2 regions of the Pseudoxanthomonas daejeonensis genome follow, and region 2 is predicted to be linked to the other one. Evidence: predicted binding sites of a transcription regulator. Region 2 holds the regulator's gene; the other holds the start of a gene.
The links. The regulator FliA, encoded in region 2, starts transcription of late flagellar genes. The targets are predictions, from matches to a motif close to TAAAGTTTNNCNNNCNNNGGCCGATAA.
Positions count from the first base shown of each region.

Region 1: the regulator FliA is predicted to act here: its motif matches at 2,154-2,180, upstream of MNQ95_RS08095 (HD-GYP domain-containing protein).

Region 1 is NZ_CP093331.1:1,810,119-1,814,403, reverse strand. It holds gene fghA (S-formylglutathione hydrolase) at 1-443, opposite strand, end outside; gene MNQ95_RS08105 (S-(hydroxymethyl)glutathione dehydrogenase/class III alcohol dehydrogenase) at 598-1,722, opposite strand; gene MNQ95_RS08100 (metal/formaldehyde-sensitive transcriptional repressor) at 1,797-2,072, opposite strand; gene MNQ95_RS08095 (HD-GYP domain-containing protein) at 2,245-3,465, shown strand; gene MNQ95_RS08090 (amidohydrolase family protein) at 3,542-4,285, opposite strand, start outside.
Region 2 is NZ_CP093331.1:3,150,382-3,154,666, forward strand. It holds gene MNQ95_RS14140 (chemotaxis protein CheA) at 1-359, opposite strand, end outside; gene MNQ95_RS14145 (protein phosphatase CheZ) at 376-999, opposite strand; gene cheY (chemotaxis response regulator CheY) at 996-1,388, opposite strand; gene MNQ95_RS14155 (RNA polymerase sigma factor FliA) at 1,460-2,203, opposite strand; gene MNQ95_RS14160 (P-loop NTPase) at 2,200-3,081, opposite strand; gene flhF (flagellar biosynthesis GTPase FlhF) at 3,068-4,285, opposite strand, start outside.

The sequences.
Region 1 (4,285 bases), 1.3 Mb from region 2:
CCCATCGAATGACCGCTGAGCGCGCGCGCGTCGCTTACCGGAAAGTGCGCCTCGACCAAGGCTGGCAGCTCGCTGGCCACGTAGTCGTACATGCGGTAGTGCGCTGCCCATGGCTCCCGGGTGGCGTTGACGTAGAAACCGGCACCCTTGCCCAGGTCGTAGCCGTCGGCATCGGCCACGCCATCACCACGCGGACTGGTGTCGGGCGCCACGATCACCACGCCGTGTTCGGCCGCATAGCGCTGCGCACCGGCCTTGGTGATGAAGTTCTGCTCGTTGCAGGTCAGGCCGGACAACCAGTAAAGCACCGGCAGCTTCGCGCCCTGCGCCGCCTGCGGTGGCAGGTAGACGGCGAAGTTCATCGTGCAGCCGAGCACCTCCGATTCGTGCCGGTACACGTCCTGCCAGCCGCCGAAGCAGGCGCGATGTTCGATGCGTTCCATCAGAAATTCCTCAGTTCGTGCGCTCCTGCCAACCATCCAATCGGACAGCCCCTTTGGTAAAGGGGCGCGGCGGCAGCCGCGGGGATTCGTAGGTAAAGGAAAACGGGGCCCGCGCTTCCGCCATGGGCGCAAGCGCGGGAGGCAGCGCCTGCTTTCAGGCGCTGCCCTCCCCGTACCTCACGACCGAACGGATCGACTTGCCCTCGTGCATCAGCTCGAAGGCTTCGTTGATGTCTTCCAGCGGCATGGTGTGGGTCACGAACGGGGCCAGCTCGATGTCGCCGCGCATCGCATCCTCGACCATGCCCGGCAGCTGGCTGCGGCCCTTGACCCCGCCGAACGCGGTGCCCTTCCAGGTGCGGCCGGTGACGAGCTGGAACGGCCGGGTGGATATCTCCTGCCCCGCGCCGGCCACGCCGATGATCACCGACTGGCCCCAGCCGCGGTGCGCGCATTCCAGCGCCGCGCGCATCACGTTGACGTTGCCGATGCATTCGAACGAATGGTCCACGCCCCAGCCGGTCATCTCGACCACGACCTGCTGCACGGGTTTCTCGTGGTCCTTCGGATTGATGCAGTCGGTCGCGCCGAACTCCCTGGCCAGCTCGAACTTGGACGGGTTGGTGTCGATGGCGATGATGCGCCCGGCCTTGGCCTGGCGCGCGCCCTGGATCACGGCAAGACCAATACCGCCCAGGCCGAACACCGCGACCGAATCGCCCGGCTGCACCTTGGCCGTGTTGTGCACTGCTCCAATGCCGGTGGTGACGCCACAGCCGAGCAGGCAGACATGCTCGGGATTGGCGTCCGGATTGACCTTGGCCAGCGAAACCTCGGCCACGACCGTGTACTCGCTGAAGGTCGAGCAGCCCATGTAGTGGTAGATCGGCTGGCCGTTGTAGGAAAAGCGGCTGCTGCCGTCCGGCATCACGCCCTTGCCCTGGGTGGCGCGCACGGCCACGCACAGGTTGGTCTTGCCGCTCTTGCAGAACAGGCATTCGCCGCACTCGGCGGTATACAGCGGGATCACGTGGTCGCCGGGCTGCACGCTGGTGACGCCCTCGCCCACCTCGACCACGATGCCGGCGCCTTCGTGGCCGAGCACGACCGGGAACAGGCCTTCCGGATCGTCGCCGGACAGGGTGAACGCATCGGTGTGGCAGACGCCGGTATGGGTGATCCGCACCAGCACTTCGCCCTTGCGCGGCGGTTCGACGTCGATCTCGACGATCCTGAGAGGTTCGCCAGCGGCGAAGGCGACGGCGGCACGGGATTTCATGGCATGGACTCCTGCTATGCAACGGATGATTGCGTGGGCGGTTGCGGCGCGGCGCGCCGGCGGGCTTGGCCCGCTTACTTGAGGTACGAACGCACCAGCCCGGTCATTTCCTCGACCCGGGCCTGGCGCTGCGCTTCGGAGGTGGCCGGCTGGCCGAATTCCTCGCGGATATGCGCTTCCATGACTTCCGACATCAGGCCGTTGACCGCGCCGCGGATCGCCGCGATCTGCTGCAGCACCGGGCCGCAGTCGGCGCCTGATTCCAGCGCGCGCTCCAGCGCTTCGGCCTGGCCCATGATCCGGCGGACACGGGTGAGCACGCGCTTCTTCTCGTGGGCGGTGTGGGGCACGACGCACTCCCGGCCGGGTCGGCCTGTCGATACTGGGGGATAGTATCAACAGCGGCGCCGCGACACCACGTGCGGGCACCCTAAAGTTCGCGGGCCCGGGGGCCGATAGCGTGGTACAGGCATGTCCCGCCGACCTGTCGGTGGACGCGCACAGGGAACGGCGGAAACCCCCATGCTCAGAACCATCCACGTCGACCAGCTGCGCCCGGGCATGCACGTGCAGCGCTTGAACGGCCCCTGGTTGAAGCATCCGTTCTGGCGCTCCTCGTTCCTGGCTACCGAGCGCGACATCGAGCGGCTGCTCGCCAGCGAGGTGGAAACGGTCGACATCGACATCCGCCGCGGAGTGGATGCAGACGTGGCTGCTTCCGCCGGCGGGGACGCGCCCCCCATCCCAGCAGGCGTGCATGCCATCGAGTCACCGGCGCGATCGCCGGCGGCCCCTGCAGCCATCCCGGCCACCATGGACGCGGAACTGGGACGCGCACGGCGCATCTGCGAAGAGGGTCGCGACGCGGTCGCGGCGATGTTCCGCGAGGTGCGGATGGGCCGGATGATCGAACCGGAACGGATGGCGCCACTGGCCGAGGAGATCACCGCCTCGGTCGAGCGCCATCCCGGCGCGCTGATCAGCATCGCCCGGCTCAAGACCGCCGACGATTACACGTACATGCACTCGGTCGCGGTCAGTGCGCTGATGGTGGCGCTGGCGCGGCAACTGGACCTGGACGAAGACGCATGCCGCGAGGCGGCGATGGGCGGCCTGCTGCACGACATGGGCAAGGCGTGCATGCCCGTGGACATCCTCAACAAGCCCGGGCGGCTGACCGACGACGAGTACGCGGTCATGCGCACGCATCCGGAGGAAGGCGAACGCCTGCTGCGCGACAGCGGACTGGAGAACACCGCCGTGCTGCACATGGTCCGCCACCACCACGAGAAGTACGACGGCGGCGGGTACCCGGCGCAGCTGGAGGCGGACGCCACGCCGCTGCTGACCCGGATGAGCGCGGTGTGCGACGTCTACGACGCGATCACGTCCAACCGCCCGTACAAGGAAGGCTGGGACCCGGGTGAGTCGTTGCGACGCATGGTGTCGTGGAAGGGCCACTTCGACCCGGCGGTGCTCAAGGCGTTCGTCGCCAGCGTCGGCATCTATCCGGTCGGCTCGCTGGTACGACTTTCCAGCGACCGCCTTGCGGTGGTGGTCGAACAGCGCCCCGGCGCGTTGTCCGCACCGCGGGTCAAGGTGTTCTTCTCGGCCAGGTCGCGGACGCAGATCCTGCAGCACGAACTGGACCTGGCCGAAGCCGGTTGCGGTGAACGCATCATCGGCGTGGAGTCGCCGCAGCAGTGGGGCTTCCGCGAGCTGGAGAAACTCTGGGTGTCGTGAGCGGCGCGGTGTGCGAGCGCGCGCAGCTGGAACGCTCCCGTTCCGGCTGCGCGCAACTCGCCCGGCTACGCGGCCGTCACTTCACCCGGCGACCGTGCTTGAGCACGATGTCCACCCGCTGCAGCAGCGCGACCTGCTTCAGCACGTCGCCCTTGACCGCGATTATGTCGGCGTACTTGCCCTCGGCCACGGTGCCGTAGTCCTTGTCGGCCTTCATTGCCACCGCGGGCCAGTAGGTCGCCGCGCGGATCGCATCGATCGCCGGCACGCCCAGCCGGTTCACCCACACGTCCAGCTCGTTCCAGGTGCTGCCACTGTGGAACTTCATGGGGATGCCCGAATCGGTGCCCACCAGGAGCATCGCGCCGCTCTCGCGCAGCTGCTCGAACTTGCGCTGCAGGGTCGGCCAGCGCTGCGGGGTCTGCTGGAAATAGCCGATCCGCTCCGGGTGCGCGAGCGATGCCTTGATGTCGGCCACGATCTCCGGCGGCAATCCTTCGTGCCAGTCGTCGCCATCGATGAACTCGTGGTTCTTCACCGTGTACGGGAAGTTGTAAAGGCCCTCGATCGTGGGCGTCCAGAACAGCGGACCGGCCGCCATGTTGGCGGTGCGCTCGCGCAGCGCCGCGATCACGTCCGGCGGGTACTCCGGCGCTGCCGCCAGGCCGGTGTGCTCGAAGCCGTCCACTCCGGCCTCCAGGCCGCGGCGGATCTCCTCGGGACGGTGCGCGTGCGCCACCACCGGCAGGCCATGGCGGTGCGCCTCGTCGACGATCGCCTTGATTTCGGCGTCGCTCATTCCGTCCTGGTCGATCAGCTT
Region 2 (4,285 bases):
GCGATCAGCTCGGCCGGTGCATGGACCGGTTCGGTTCCGCCGGCGACCGCGTCGAGCATGGCCTGCAGCCAGTCCAGCGAACGCTGCGCCGCATCGAAGTGCTGCGCTTCGAGCACGGCCTGGCCGGCGCGCACGCTGCCGAGCGTCTCTTCCGCCGCGTGGCACAGTTCGACCATGCCATGGATGCCGAGGAAGCCGGCTCCGCCCTTGAGCGTGTGGAAGCCGCGGAACACCGCATTGAGCTGTTCGCGGTCGTCGGGCGCATGTTCGAGCGCGACCAGCTGCTCGCCCAGCCGGTCCAGGATTTCCTGGGCCTCGACGATGAAGTCGGCCGCGATTTCCGGGGTCACGCCGCTCATGGCTCGCTGTCCATCGTCAGAGCCCCAGGTCTGCCAGCAGGGCGTCGGCATCGACCTGCGAGACCGCGTGGCGGTCCAGGCCGGCGACCGCCGGCCCGGCAAGTCCGGAACCCTCGTGTTCGCTTTCCTTCGGCGGCAGGCCGAGCGCGCCGAAGCCTTCGTGCACGGTGCGCACGATGCCGGCGACGCGGCGGATGATCTGCCCGGTCAGGTCCTGGTAGCTCTGGGTCAAGCCGATCTCGGTGAGGTTGTGGCGGATCCGGTCCAGCACTTCGTCCTGGCGCGCGGAGACGCCTTCGATGCGCAGGTCCTCGACCAGGTCGCGGCACTGGTCGGCCAGGTCCAGGGTGCGATGGGTCGCCTGCTCGGTGACCGTGACCACGTGGTCCAGGCGCGCGCAGGCATCGTCCAGTTCGGCGGCCTTGGCGTCCTCGCCGGGGATCTGCGGCAACTCGCCCAGCGCCTGGCTCAGCTCGCGGGCCAGGCGGCCCAGGCCCTGCACCAGCGGCCGGGTGCGTGCCGAGGCGAGGGCGTCGATCACCGCGCGCATGGCGGTCTCGTCGCCGCGCTCCAGCGCGTCGAGGGCCTCGTGCAGGCGCTGGATCAGCGCAATGCGCTCGGGCGAGGTGCAGGCATTCATGCGGTGGCTGCCAGGCGCTCGAAGATCTTGCCGAGCTTCTCTTCCAGGGTCTGCGCGGTGAACGGCTTGATGATGTAGCCGTTCACGCCGTTCTGCGCGGCCTCGATGATCTGCTCGCGCTTGGCTTCGGCGGTGACCATCAGCACCGGCAGGGTCTTGAGCTTGTCGTCGGCGCGGATCGCGCGCAGCAACTCGATGCCGGTCATGCCCGGCATGTTCCAGTCGGTGACCACGAAGTCGAACGGGGCCGAGCGCAACGCGGCCAGTGCCGTGTGGCCGTCGTCGGCCTCGGCGGTATTGCTGTAGCCCAGGTCGTTGAGCAGGTTCTTGACGATGCGGCGCATCGTCGAGAAATCGTCAACGATCAGGATGCGCATGTTCTTGTTCACTTCGTGCTCCGGTTCTTGGGTGGTGCGTGCAACTGCGTGCGGTGCGGGATTGCGTTCATCGCGATGGCGGCCTATGCGTCTTCCAGGCCGGCGTCGCGCGATTCGTACTGGGACAGGCGGCCACGCAGGCGCAGCACGGCCTGGCCGTGGATCTGGCACACCCGCGATTCGCTGACCCCGAGCACCGCGCCGATCTCCTTGAGGTTCAGCTCCTGCTCGTAGTACAGCGACAGCACCAGCTGTTCGCGCTCGGGCAACTGGCCGATGGCCTCGGCCAGCTCGCGGCCGAAATCACCGCGTTCGAGGTTTTGCTGCGGATTGAGGCCACCGCTGTGCAGGGTCACTTCGCCGTGGTCTTCCACGTGCGAGTCCAGGCTGAGCACCTGGCCGCGCGAGGCGTCCTCGAGCAGGCGCATGTACTCGGGCAGCGGCATTTCCAGTCGCGCGGCGACTTCCTGCGGCGTGGCTGCACGGCCGGTGGCCTGCTCGAGCTGGCGCATCGCGGCGGCCGCGTCGCGGGCGCGACGGTGCACCGAGCGCGGGACCCAGTCGCCACGGCGGATCTCGTCGATCATCGAGCCGCGGATGCGGATCGAGGCGTAGGTCTCGAACGAGGCCCCCTGGTCGGGGTCATAGCTGCGCGAGGCCTCGATCAGGCCGATCATGCCGGCCTGGATCAGGTCGTCGACCTCGACGCTGGCCGGCAGGCGCGCGGCCATGTGGTGGGCGATGCGGCGCACCAGCTCGGCGTGGCGGGCGACGGCGTCATCGGCGGTGGAGCGCTGGACGGCGCGGTATTCGGCGAGCGCGTTCATGCCGTCGCTCCCTGGCCGAGCCTTTGCTGGATCAGCCTGTCCACGAAGAATTCGATGTTGCCGCGCGGTGCCGCCGGCGCATCCCAGCGGGCGGCGCGGCGGGCGATCTCGGCGATCGCGCGGGCCGAGGGGCTGGCCGGGTAGGCGGTGGCGACGGCCTGCTGGCGCTGCACGGCCATGCGCAGCCAGTCGCACTGCGGGACGGCGCCGAGGAAGTTCAGCGACACGTCGCCGAGGAAGCGCTCGCACACGCGCGCGAGCTTGTCGTACAGGCCGCGGCCCTCGGCCGGGCTGCGCACCATGTTCGCCACCACCTGCATGCGGTTCACGCCGCGCTCGTGGGCGAGCACCTTGATCAGGGCGTAGGCGTCGGTGATCGATGCGGGTTCGTCGCAGACCACCACCACCGCGTCCTGCGCGGCCTGGCAGAAGGTCAGCACGCTGTCGGTGATGCCGGCGGCGGTATCGACGATGAGGATGTCCAGGTCGCGCTGCAGGTCGTTGAACACGTTGACCAGGCCCACGTGCTGGGCCGGCTGCAGTTCGGCCATGTGCCGGCGCCCGGAGGCGGCGGGCACCACCAGCATGCCGTTGGGGCCTTCGAGGATCACTTCGTCCAGCTCGCAGCGGCCCGACACCAGGTCGGCGAGGGTGTGCTGCGGCGACAGCCCCAGCAGCACGTCGACGTTGGCCAGGCCCAGGTCGGCGTCGAGCAGCAGCGTGCGCTTGCCCAGCCCGGCCAGCGAGGCGGCCAGGTTGACCGACAGGTTGGTCTTGCCCACGCCGCCCTTGCCGCCGGTGATGGCGATGCTGCGGACGGGAGCGTGACTCGGGTTGGCGGCTGACGGGTTCAAGTTGGCGTACTCACGCGGCGGCATGATCGTGCTCCGGGATATTCGGCTTATCGGCCGCGCGGCGCAGATCTTCAAGGCGAAGAACAATGCTGGCCGCATTGGCGCGGTGGAGGTCGTCGGGAACGCACTGGCCGTCGGTGATCCAGGTCAGCGGCAACTGGTGGTCCACGACCACCGACAGGGCGCTGCCCAGGCGGCCGGTCTCGTCCAGCTTGGTCAGGACCACGCCCTGCGGCTTGGCCGGGCCGAAGCGGCGCACCACTTCGTCCAGGTCGGCGTAATGGGAGTTGGCCGGCAGGACGAGCAACGTGCGCACCTCGCGGGCGGCGCGCAGCCAGTTGAGCTGGCTGGCCAGGGCGCGGTCGCGCTGGCCCAGTCCGGCGGTATCGACCAGCACCAGGCGGTAGTCCTGCAGGCGCTGCAGCAGGGCGATCAGGGCGGCATCGCTGTCGGCTTCGTGCACGGCGATCCCGAGCTGGCGGCCGTAGCTGTAGAGCTGTTCGCGTCCGCCGATGCGCGCGGTATCGGTGGTGACCAGGGCGATGTTGCGGGCGCCATGCTCGGCGGCGAAGCGCGCGGCGAGCTTGGCGATGGTGGTGGTCTTGCCGGCGCCGGTCGGGCCGACCAGGGCGATCACGCCGCCCTGTTCCAGCGGATCGACCGGGCACACCGGCAGCAGGCGCGAGACCAGGCCCAGCATCAGCCCGCGACCGCGGTGGTCGGGCGTGTCGGCCGGCACCTGCATGACGATGTCGCGGGTGATCCCGGCATCGAAGCCATAGTCCTCCATCAGTTCCATCGCCTGCAGGCGCACCGGCGAGCCGCGCAGGCGCTCGTCGGTGAGGCGGTGCATCTCGCGCTCGATCATCTGCCGCATCTGCGCAAGTTCGTCGCGCATGGCGGCGAGCTGTTCGTCGTTTGCCGGGGCCGGCGCGACTGGAACCGCGGTCAGCGTGGCGCCCGCTGCAGGTGCCGGCATGGCGGTGGTTTCGGCCTCGGCGACGGCGGCGGCGTTCTCCGGGGCGGACATCGCGCTGGGAGCCATGTTTGGTGCGGCGGCGGCCAGCGGTGCGTGCATGGCGTTGGCTGCCTGCGCGGTCGGCGTGGTCAGCGCCGCGGCCATCGCCGCGGCGAAATCGGCGGAGGTCGTTCGCGCGGTGGCCGGGACCGGCGCCGGCGGCATGTTGTCCAGGAAGGGATTGGGGCGCGGCGCGGCCGGTCGCGTGGC